DNA from 3 places in the Alteromonas sp. 76-1 genome. Region 1 is predicted to be linked to each of the others. Evidence: predicted binding sites of a transcription regulator. Region 1 holds the regulator's gene; each other region holds the start of a gene.

Region 1 (3,286 bases):
AATTGGCGCAATGCGTTTTAAAAACATAAGAATATCAAGCATAGCGTAACTGTCTTTACCACCAGACAAGCACACCATCACTTTATCGTTATGTTCAATCATGCCGAAATCAGCAATCGCTTTGCCTACATTACGACGAAGTCGCTTTTGTAGCTTATTAAAGCTGTATTTTTGTTTATTTTGAGACGCGGTTAACGGAGCGTCCGCACGGTTTGTGCCTGCACTGGTCATATCAATAGCTTGGTTACTGCGAAAAAAACCATTATACAGTAATCAAGTAAAATTGAATGTGCGAGGTGAAGATTTTTTGTATCGCGCTAGCACTGACTGCTAACAAATGCCAATAGCGCTTAAGGCTATAGTCCGATAGCGCTTAAGGCTATATAACGTTTGCTAGCAAAGCGTGATGTCAGGCTATGCACGAACTTGTATGAATTACCGTGAAAGCGGCGAAATAAAACCGTCTGGTTTTATTGCCAGTACATCACACACAAGTTCATCAATAACATGTTCAGCGGTGTTACCTATAAGGGCCGCAGAAATACCTACTCTGCCAACCGTACCGATGATAACAAGTTCAGCGTCTATATCTTTGGCTATCCTTGGAATGACTTTTTCGGGAAGGCCTTCCTTCACATAACAGCGCTCGCTATCGATAGCATACTTTTCGCAGTGTGTGTTCATCTCAAGCTCGTGATGGTGCTTTACTGCGTTGTTGTATGTGTCTGGGTCAAACTCAGGAACTTCAATAGCAATATTTAGCGGCGTAGCGGGGTAGCTGTTTACCAAATTAACGTTACCACTGAGTAACGCGGCATAATCGTTAGCTATTACAGTGATTTTGTCGTTAAGTACTGCATGTTCATCGTCTTCACTGCCTATATTTACCGCAGCAATAATTTCACCATTTTCAGGCCATTCATGATCTTTAACTAACAATACGGGCGAGGGACATTTTCTAAGTAGATGCCAGTCTGTAGGAGTAAAAATAACAGAGGCTAAATCGTCATGGCGCTTAGTTGCTTTTACCACTAAATCTATATTGTTGTCGATAACGTAATGCACCACAGCTTCAAAGGCACGGTTGTTCCATTCAACAACTATATCGGTTTTATCAAAGCCTAAATCGGTAAGGGTTTTACGCAACCAACCCGCATGTTCCTTAGTGACCGCGTCGCGCATAGCTTCACGATCATCAGGGCTAAGCATGGTTGTCATATCGTAAGATAAGTCGTAAACCACCAGCATGGCGGTGACAGAGGCACCTGTCTTTTTGGCAAGTTCATATGCACGGCTAAGCGCAGGTTGGGTCTCTCTATCGGCTTCAATGACAGCTAATATACGTTCATACTTAATCATAACCCCTCCAAACATTTTTAGATTTTTGGTTGCTACAATTTAAGTGTAATACCTATTTGCTATTACGTAACTTGTTTTAGATCAAAAGCTTTGAAGATTAGCTATTACAGGCGATATTAGGTGCAACCACAGACGTTAAACGTTGTGACATCTCATCAAAATCTAAAATAGTGATGAGTTTACCGTCCACTTGGATAATATTTTCTTTTTGAAAACGGCTTAATAGGCGGCTAATGGTCTCAATAGTTAGACCAAGATAGTTCCCAATTTCATTTCGAGTCATGGTTAGGTGAAATTCTTTATTTGAAAATCCACGTTCTTCGAAACGTTGAGAAAGCTGAGAGAGGAAATACAATAGACGTTCTTCCGCTGAGCGTTTATTAAGCAACATCATGAGATCATGATCTTGTTTAATTTCCGCACTCATAAAACTCATTATTTGATGTCTTAACTTAGGAAATTGAACTGACATCTCATCAAGCGTTTCATACGGTAGTTCGCACACCATGGCGGTTTCTAATGCCTGAGCATAACTTTGGTGCTTGTTTTCCCGTAAGGCATCGAAGCCGATAATATCGCCAGGGAAGTGAAAACCTGTAATCTGCTCTTCACCATCTGAATTGGTGACGAAAGACTTAAAAGAGCCCGTGCGTACTGCGTAAAGAGAGTTGAATGTATCTCCCGACTTTACCAGTAAATCACTCTTGTGAAGGGGTTTCTTTCGCTCAATAATATCATCTAAAGATTCAATCTCAGTCTTGTTTAGTGCAACGGGCAAACACAAGTGGCTGAAACTGCAATTTTGACAATGAATTGAGAATTGGCTTCCTTTGCTCATAGGTTCAAACTATAAATAGATTCGACTTAATATAATCTTACTCTTTTGTTTATGAAATTGCTGCATAAATTAAAAAGAGAGCATAAATAGCCAATATTCCTGAAAAGCATTGTCTTACCACGGGATGCCTGAAACCTGCTATTAGATACTGGCTACCTGCGCTTGCGGCTAACAAAGTGGGCAGAGTGCCTAACCCAAAAAATAACATGATGGCAGCGCCGTCAACGGCTGACCCCGATGCCAACGACCACGTTAACGTGGAATAGACCAACCCGCAGGGAAGCCAGCCCCATATAAAGCCATAGGGTAGTGCATAAACTGGGCTTTTGAATGGAAGAAATCGTTTAGATATTGGCTGAATAGCTTTAAATAAGCCGCGCCCCATCGCTTCAATATAATTCAAGCCTTGCCACCACTTTCCCAGATAACACGCTAATAGCAGCAGCATAACGCCACTAATCAAAGATAAAACGGGTTTAGCGATAGGCACAAACTCGGTGGCTATTTGGCCGACAGCGCCTGTAATAGCGCCGGCTAATGTATAGCTGAGGATACGGCCGAAATTATAGGCAAGGGTGTAGGGTAATGCCGGTTCATTACTTGGCGTTACTGTACGTAGTGCGGCAACAATACCACCGCACATACCCACACAATGCACTCCGCCAGCAATTCCGATAAAAAAAGCAGAGAATATATTAATCTCTGTCATCTGTTTCTTTACGTTGTTGTAACTGCTTTCGCTGTTCGGCTAGCTTCTTTTCATCACCAGATAAATCATCATCAAACAAAATGCTGTAGCCCTGTCTATCAAGATCTTCAAACTGATTGGTTTTTACCGCCCAGAAAAAGATAACCAGTGCCAGCGCAACAATAATAATAGCAATGGGAATTAAGACGTAAATGATACTCATATTATTTACTTAATAACCTCGTTGAATTGGTGACCACAATAATACTACTCAGTGACATGCCAACTACGGCCATCCAGGGAGAGAGTAACCCCGACACCGCAAAGGGTAGAATGATAATATTGTAACCTACTGACCATGCAATATTTTGCTGAATTTTACGTTTCGCCTGTTTAGCTAC
Region 2 (3,286 bases), 2.3 Mb from region 1:
TGCATCTATTGAGCGTTCAGACGAAGGCGCAGTTTCAGTAGCTGTTGAGTCTTGGTTAGATAAATCTGCATTAGAACAATCGCAGGCTATAGCAGCAGGTGAGTTGTCATCCGAGGCGTTAGTAAAAGGCTATCTCGCTAGAATCGAAAAGCTTGATGGTGATGTAAATAGTATTTTGGCACTTAACCCCAATGCTGTTGAAGAAGCCAGAGCTGCTGATTTAGCACGTAAAAATAGAATGCGTAAAGGGCCGCTGTTTGGTATTCCCGTGCTACTGAAAGACAATATTGAAACCAGTGAGCTACCTACTACCGCAGGCGCGATGGCACTTGTTAATAATGATACAAAGCGAGATGCCCCTATAGTTGCTCGACTAAAAGCTGCGGGCGCCATTGTGTTAGGTAAAACTAATTTATCCGAATGGGCTAACTTTCGATCTGAATCTTCTATTAGCGGGTGGAGCGCCGTAGGTGGGTTAACCCGAAACCCTCATATGCTATCTCGTAGTGCTTGTGGTTCTTCGTCAGGTTCTGGTGCTGCTATGGCATTGCGTTTAGCGTCGTTAGCTGTGGGCACTGAAACCAATGGTTCCATTATTTGCCCTTCTTCAATGAACGGTATAGTCGGGTTTAAACCCACAGTTGGGTTATTATCGCGTACGCACATTGTCCCTATCTCATATACCCAAGATACCGCAGGCCCTATGACCGCAAACGTTAACGATGCATGGTTAATGGCATCAATCATGGCAGGTGTAGATACACAAGACAGCGCTACGAAAGACGCTAGCAAGCATATGATTAGTGCGCCGCAGCAAAGTATGTTAGCGACCGATTTGAAAGGCGTGCGCGTAGGCGTTGTGCGGTATCGTCAAGGGGATAACCCTCATGTGCTTTCTACTTATGAAAAAGCCCTAAGTAGTTTAACTGCCGCAGGCGCTGAACTGGTGGAAATTAGCGATTTCAAGCAACCTGAAAGTTTTTGGTCAGACTCTTATCAAGTGTTGCTTAGCGAGTTTCATTACACATTAAACGAATACTTAGAAGACAGTCCAGCGGACATTCCCGTGCGCAGTTTGTCTGAGCTTATTACTTATAATCAAGCAAGCTCTCGAGAACTCGCGCTATTTAATCAAGATATATTCGAAAAAGCAGTAAATACAGATGACATTAATAGCCCGGAATACGCTTCGGCTCTAGCACTGGTAAGAGAAACAGCGAGAGACAATGGAATTGATGCCCTAATGGCACAACATAAAGTTGACGTACTTGTGGCACCATCCAATAGTCCGGCTTTTCTGATTGATGGCGTTTATGGCGATCATTCCCCAATGGGCTTTATAGGTATTGGGTATTTAGCGGCCATAGCAGGTTATCCGCACCTTACTGTGCCAGCGGGTGAAGTGAAAAATCTCCCGGTAGGAATTAGCTTTATTGGCAAGCAATGGGACGATGAGAAAGTGCTTCGCATTGGCAGCATATTTCAAGCAAAGCATGGGGCTTATATTAAGCCTGGTTTATTACCAAGCCGATTACATAACCCCGCACTGTTAGACGCTGTGAAAGGGCTGTAACTCGTTTTAACGTCTTATCTTAAGCGCATAAAAAAGCCCCAGCACGCATGAGCGACACTGGGGCTTTTTTGATAATTCGAGTTACTAGCCTGGGCGTTTAACCCATGCACTACACCAACCATTGGCGTTAACCAATTTGTTAGGGAAGATGGCACAAGGGCGGTGTTGTTCGCCGTCGGCACCTTGGATATACATGCAGTTGTTACATTTAGCACCGTCTACAGTAGACGCTGCAGTGTAGTTTAATGCTTTCGCGCTAGGATCATCTGCTTGCAATTGTTCTTGCGCATTAGCACGTAACGCAACGCTTCCTAACGTTAGGCCTATCAAAGATGTACCTGATAATTTCAGAAAGTCACGACGGTTTACAGACTTCATAATTCTCTCCAATTGAGATAATAACGATAATGATTCTTTTTTACTCAGCGCCTAAAACGCAAAAACCTGCCGCAAGGCAGGTTTTGAATGTTAATAATTATACTATAACCCGTGGCGTTTGGATCTAACACAAAGCAATAAAGATTTGTTGATCTAGATTAACGAGTTTCACCTGAACAACGCCTGAACGGCTAGCAAAATCAATATCCTATAGCACTAACGCAATATTACTTTGTGTGCCAGTGACACAACATGAATTATTTTTTAGTTATTGTCGCCTGTGTTAAAGGCACGTTGGGTTTAGCGTAAGCATATTGAGCTATCTTTTGCGTACTATGATAAGTGTCCAGCCCCGAAACACACGAGGTTTGTAGCGATTCAAGATCTATATAACCATCTTCGGCAATAGCACTATTTGCAATGTCATCTCCTGCAGTGCTGCTGGCCGCAATAAAGACCTCTTGAATCTTACCTATAATCATTTCGGTCTGATTACACAACGTAAAATGCTGTTCTACTTTTAACCCCATTTTCACTGCGCTTTCTTTTACATAAGGCGCGCTGAACGTGTTGCTAAACCAAGGCGTTAGTCCAACCTCCTCAAACTCACTCACCCCATTATCGTATCGCGCAGACGTTTGATGTGCTTTATCAGTCCAACTGGTATGAACATGATTTAGCGTGAATACACCTTGCTGCTTAATATTAGACAAAGAATCTCGCTGCACAGTGTGCGGACGCATAATAATACCCAGCAATGGTGGGTTAGCCCCCACATGAACCACAGAACTGATAATAGCTAAGTTGTTAATTCGGCCATCGGTGGTGCCAAGTAGTGAGGAAGATTTAAAGCCAGATAAACTATTGATAAAGTTGGCGCGATATCGTTGTGGCAGTGCATCAATATCCTGCAATGAAAAATGGGTATCGCTATCAGGCATTTTCCTGCTCCGCAATAATATTTAAGTCTTCGCCTTGCTGATAGACACTAAGTTCAATGGGTTGGCAACATACTTGGCAATCAAGTACCTGCACCTGACCAACATCATTAACCTCGTCAATTTCTACATCATTGGCTGCCATGCAATATGGGCAAGAGAATTCCATCGATCTCGTTAAGCTCATGATTTCCTCGTATGTGAATTACGTTGTGATAGTTATTACGAGTAAAGTAGAAAACTGGATTGACTGCCATTTAGGCAATGTGACTTTACCAGCAACTACGCAAGCGTCTGTGCAAATACCTAAGCCATTACCTAAGCAAACCGTCACGCAAAAGCCCATGCCCCTTACATTAAATAAAAAGGGAAAAGGTTGAATAATAGGGCTGTATAA
Region 3 (3,286 bases), 400 kb from region 1:
ACCTAGCTTAAAGGCAATGTCTTCTTCATCGTTATCATCATAAACGGCTGTACGATGCTTCCCATCTTGCATTACCCGCTGGGCTTGTTTGTTAATGTCTGATTCAAGGCAGCCACCACTTAACACACCTAGTTGATGCCCAGCATTGCTGAACAACATGACAGCCCCCGCTTTTCTGTAACAAGAACCTTCCGTCTTATAAATAAGCCCCAGTACCCACTGGTGGGCATCCTTTAGTGGATGCCACTGGGCTAAAAGGTGTATTAGCTGGTTACTCATTGCTCAGTAGATGCCTGAACAATAAATTGCGCTAACGTATCTGGGTCTTGTGCACCTGCAACACCGCTATTACCAATCACAAAAGTAGGTACGCTTTGAATACCACGTTGCAACCATAAGTTCTCGTGCTCTCGAACCACATCTGCATAAGTTTGATTGGCAAGAAGTTCAACGACCTCTTGCTTGTTTAACCCCACAGATACCGCTTCGTTGACTAACACGTCTATATCATTCACGTTTTTTCTTTCACTGAAATAGGCGGCAAACAAACGTAACTTTAGCGCTTCTTGCTTACCGTTTTCCCCTGCATAGTGCAGTACTTGGTGTGCATTGAAGGTATTCGCCATACGCATGCCGTCGAAGTAATCAAACTTAAAACCAACCGATGCACCTGCATCAATAAGTTGTTTTCGGTTTTGATCACTTTGTGCTGGTGTAAGCCCGTATTTTTCCATTATATGTTCACGAACATCTTGCCCTTCTTGCGGCATGTTCGGGTTAAGTTCAAACGGATGAAATTGAATAGTTACTTCAATATCGTCTAATTGCGCGATGGCTTGTTGTAGACGTTCGTAACCAATAATGCACCACGGGCAAACTACGTCTGACACCATATCTATCGTTACTTTTTTCATTGCACCTCCAGCGCGAAGCCGTTAAATATTGTTGGTTTTTAAACACCTACTAAATGAATAATGTATTGTAGGGGTGAACCTTTCAGCTTCAACCAACATCGCTATTTTTACCGACCAATTCATCAAGTTCTTCGTTCACTAACTTCACAATAGCGTTAGACCACAATTGATAGCCTGCAACTTGCGGATGAAAGCCATCTTCAGCCATGTATTTAAGCGTGTTGTTTAATGGACTATTGTCTATTGGATTTAGCTTTATTGTGAGTACGTTTACCCCATGATATTTGTTCACCAGCGTCAGCAAGGCGGTATTGAGGTACTTCGCTCTTTGCCCTAACACCCAACGTAACGGTTGGGGTAGTGCGGGAAATTCGTGCATAGGAGGCAGTGCCGTAAATACCACAAACCTGCATTGGTATCGCGCTTTTAGTATTTCAATTATTTGCGTGACATTACTACGCCACCGGCGCAGGGACGTAAAACCTGTTACATCATTTACCCCTATTGAAATAACCGCTACGTCGAACGGTCTGCACTGAAGAGTCGTGTCGAAACTATGTGTAGATGTGATTATTGAAAAGGACGGTGAATTAGCATCAGACGTAGGATCAAGGTTGGGTTTAGCCTGCTGCAACATCGATAACAAACCCGTACTGTTTACCCCTGTTTTAGCTTTTAGTTCCCAATTAATACAATAGTTGGCTGACAAGCCTTCAGTTAACCAGCCAGACAGTGCTTGTTTTTGAGTTGATACTCCCACGCCAGCGGCAGCGGAATCACCCAAAATCAGCAACGCCAAGGGAGCCTTCATTTGCTGACAACTTACCGAAACGCCGCTTTGCGCACCGCCTTTGAGCTGCGCCTTGTTGGGAACATTGCTAGCGCACTGGCAACAACCCACTCTTTTACCGGTAGGTTCCGGTAATTTGAGCGTTTTTTTCCTTACTAGCAGCCCTTGCGCTAGCAAAATTGGAAAACTGACTATAATGAGTATGTTTAAAAGCAAAACCTTGAACGAGATCAATAAACACCTAACTGGTTTGCATTACTATCAATAATGAAATGGGTTTAACAACAAAAGAAAGACTCCCTGTATATAAGTCTTTCGCTACCTTACTAGCAAACTAAGCAGAAAATAACTATGAATTCGCCAATTGAACAAGCCACAAGTACAATTACAAAGTATGCACAACAGGCGCCACGTTACACTTCTTACCCTACTGCACTTAAGTTTGAAGCGGTAAATGACGGCTTATTAGAGAGCGCGTCTGAAAACTGCGGTGCCGATACCATAAGCTTATATATTCACATCCCTTTCTGCGAAGAACTTTGCTATTACTGTGGCTGCAATAAAATTGTGACTCGCCATAATGAAAAAGCCGACCATTACCTTAGCTATATTGAAAAAGAGATGGTAGCGAAAAAGTCGCTTTATAAAGATAAAAAAGTAGTCGCGCTTCATTTAGGTGGAGGATCTCCCAGTTTTCTTTCAGCAATACAACATACTTATTTAATGTATTTGATTAAGAAACACTTTCTTATTTCAAGCGAAGCAGAGTTTTCGATTGAGTTAGATCCTAGAAATGTAGCGAGTGAGTACTTAGAAGATTTATATGAGTTAGGTTACACCCGCGTTAGCTTCGGTGTGCAAGATATTAATGTGGATGTTCAGCAGTCTATCAATCGGGTTCAAAGTACGGCGCACATTGCCAGTTTGGTGTTTGATGCAAAAAATATAGGCTACACCTCGGTCAATTTGGACTTAATTTATGGTTTGCCCAAACAGACCATGGAGAAGTTTCGTACCACGGTAGTAGCAGTAAAAGCCATGTCACCCGACAGAATCTCTCTTTTTAGTTATGCCCATTTACCCGACAGATTCGCAGCTCAACGAAAAATACCGCTAGATTCCTTACCTACCCCTGATGAAAAAGCAGCACTGCACCAAATGGCAGTAGAAAGCTTCACTAAAACAGGTTTTGAGATGATTGGTTTAGATCATTTCGCGAAGCCCAGCGATACCCTAGCCATGGCTAAGCACAACCATGTATTGCACCGAAATTTTCAAGGTTACACCACGCATAAAAACAGTGATTTGCTTGGCTTAGGGGTATCGGCTATTAGTACAATAGGCAATGCATATGGTCAGAATCCTAAGCACCTTAAAGACTATTACAACAGATTGGATAACGACATCCCCCTAACCGCCAATGGCATTGCGTTAAGTCTAGACGATCGCATTCGCCGAGACGTTATTATGTCTTTAATGTGCAATTTGTATTTAGATAAAAAAGACATTGAAGATAAATATGACATTAAATTCAATGGCTATTTTTGTATTGAATTAACGAGCCTTAAATCGTTAGTGACCG

Evidence for each region. Region 1 encodes FNR, which switches genes on or off when oxygen is low (the NO sensors DNR and NnrR bind a similar motif). Its sites were predicted from a motif close to TTGATCTAGATCAA; they were not measured.
Region 2: ALT761_RS19375 (high-potential iron-sulfur protein) is a predicted target of FNR. The motif match lies at 2,100-2,113, and genes of this name have one in related genera.
Region 3: hemN (oxygen-independent coproporphyrinogen III oxidase) is a predicted target of FNR. The motif match lies at 1,925-1,938, and genes of this name have one in related genera.

The regions. Positions count from the first base shown of each region.
Region 1 covers NZ_LR136958.1:2,288,315-2,291,600, forward strand. Annotated here, with positions in the region: gene ttcA (tRNA 2-thiocytidine(32) synthetase TtcA) at 1-231, opposite strand, end outside; gene uspE (universal stress protein UspE) at 436-1,359, opposite strand; gene fnr (fumarate/nitrate reduction transcriptional regulator Fnr) at 1,457-2,197, opposite strand; gene ALT761_RS09875 (sulfite exporter TauE/SafE family protein) at 2,247-2,906, opposite strand; gene ccoS (cbb3-type cytochrome oxidase assembly protein CcoS) at 2,893-3,108, opposite strand; gene ALT761_RS09885 (heavy metal translocating P-type ATPase) at 3,110-3,286, opposite strand, start outside.
Region 2 covers NZ_LR136958.1:4,562,620-4,565,905, reverse strand. Annotated here, with positions in the region: gene ALT761_RS19380 (amidase) at 1-1,573, shown strand, start outside; gene ALT761_RS19375 (high-potential iron-sulfur protein) at 1,658-1,951, opposite strand; gene ALT761_RS19370 (flavin reductase family protein) at 2,209-2,892, opposite strand; gene ALT761_RS19365 (CPXCG motif-containing cysteine-rich protein) at 2,885-3,076, opposite strand.
Region 3 covers NZ_LR136958.1:2,686,391-2,689,676, forward strand. Annotated here, with positions in the region: gene ALT761_RS11510 (XdhC family protein) at 1-279, opposite strand, end outside; gene ALT761_RS11515 (DsbA family oxidoreductase) at 276-914, opposite strand; gene ALT761_RS11520 (SGNH/GDSL hydrolase family protein) at 1,003-1,725, opposite strand; gene hemN (oxygen-independent coproporphyrinogen III oxidase) at 2,056-3,286, shown strand, end outside.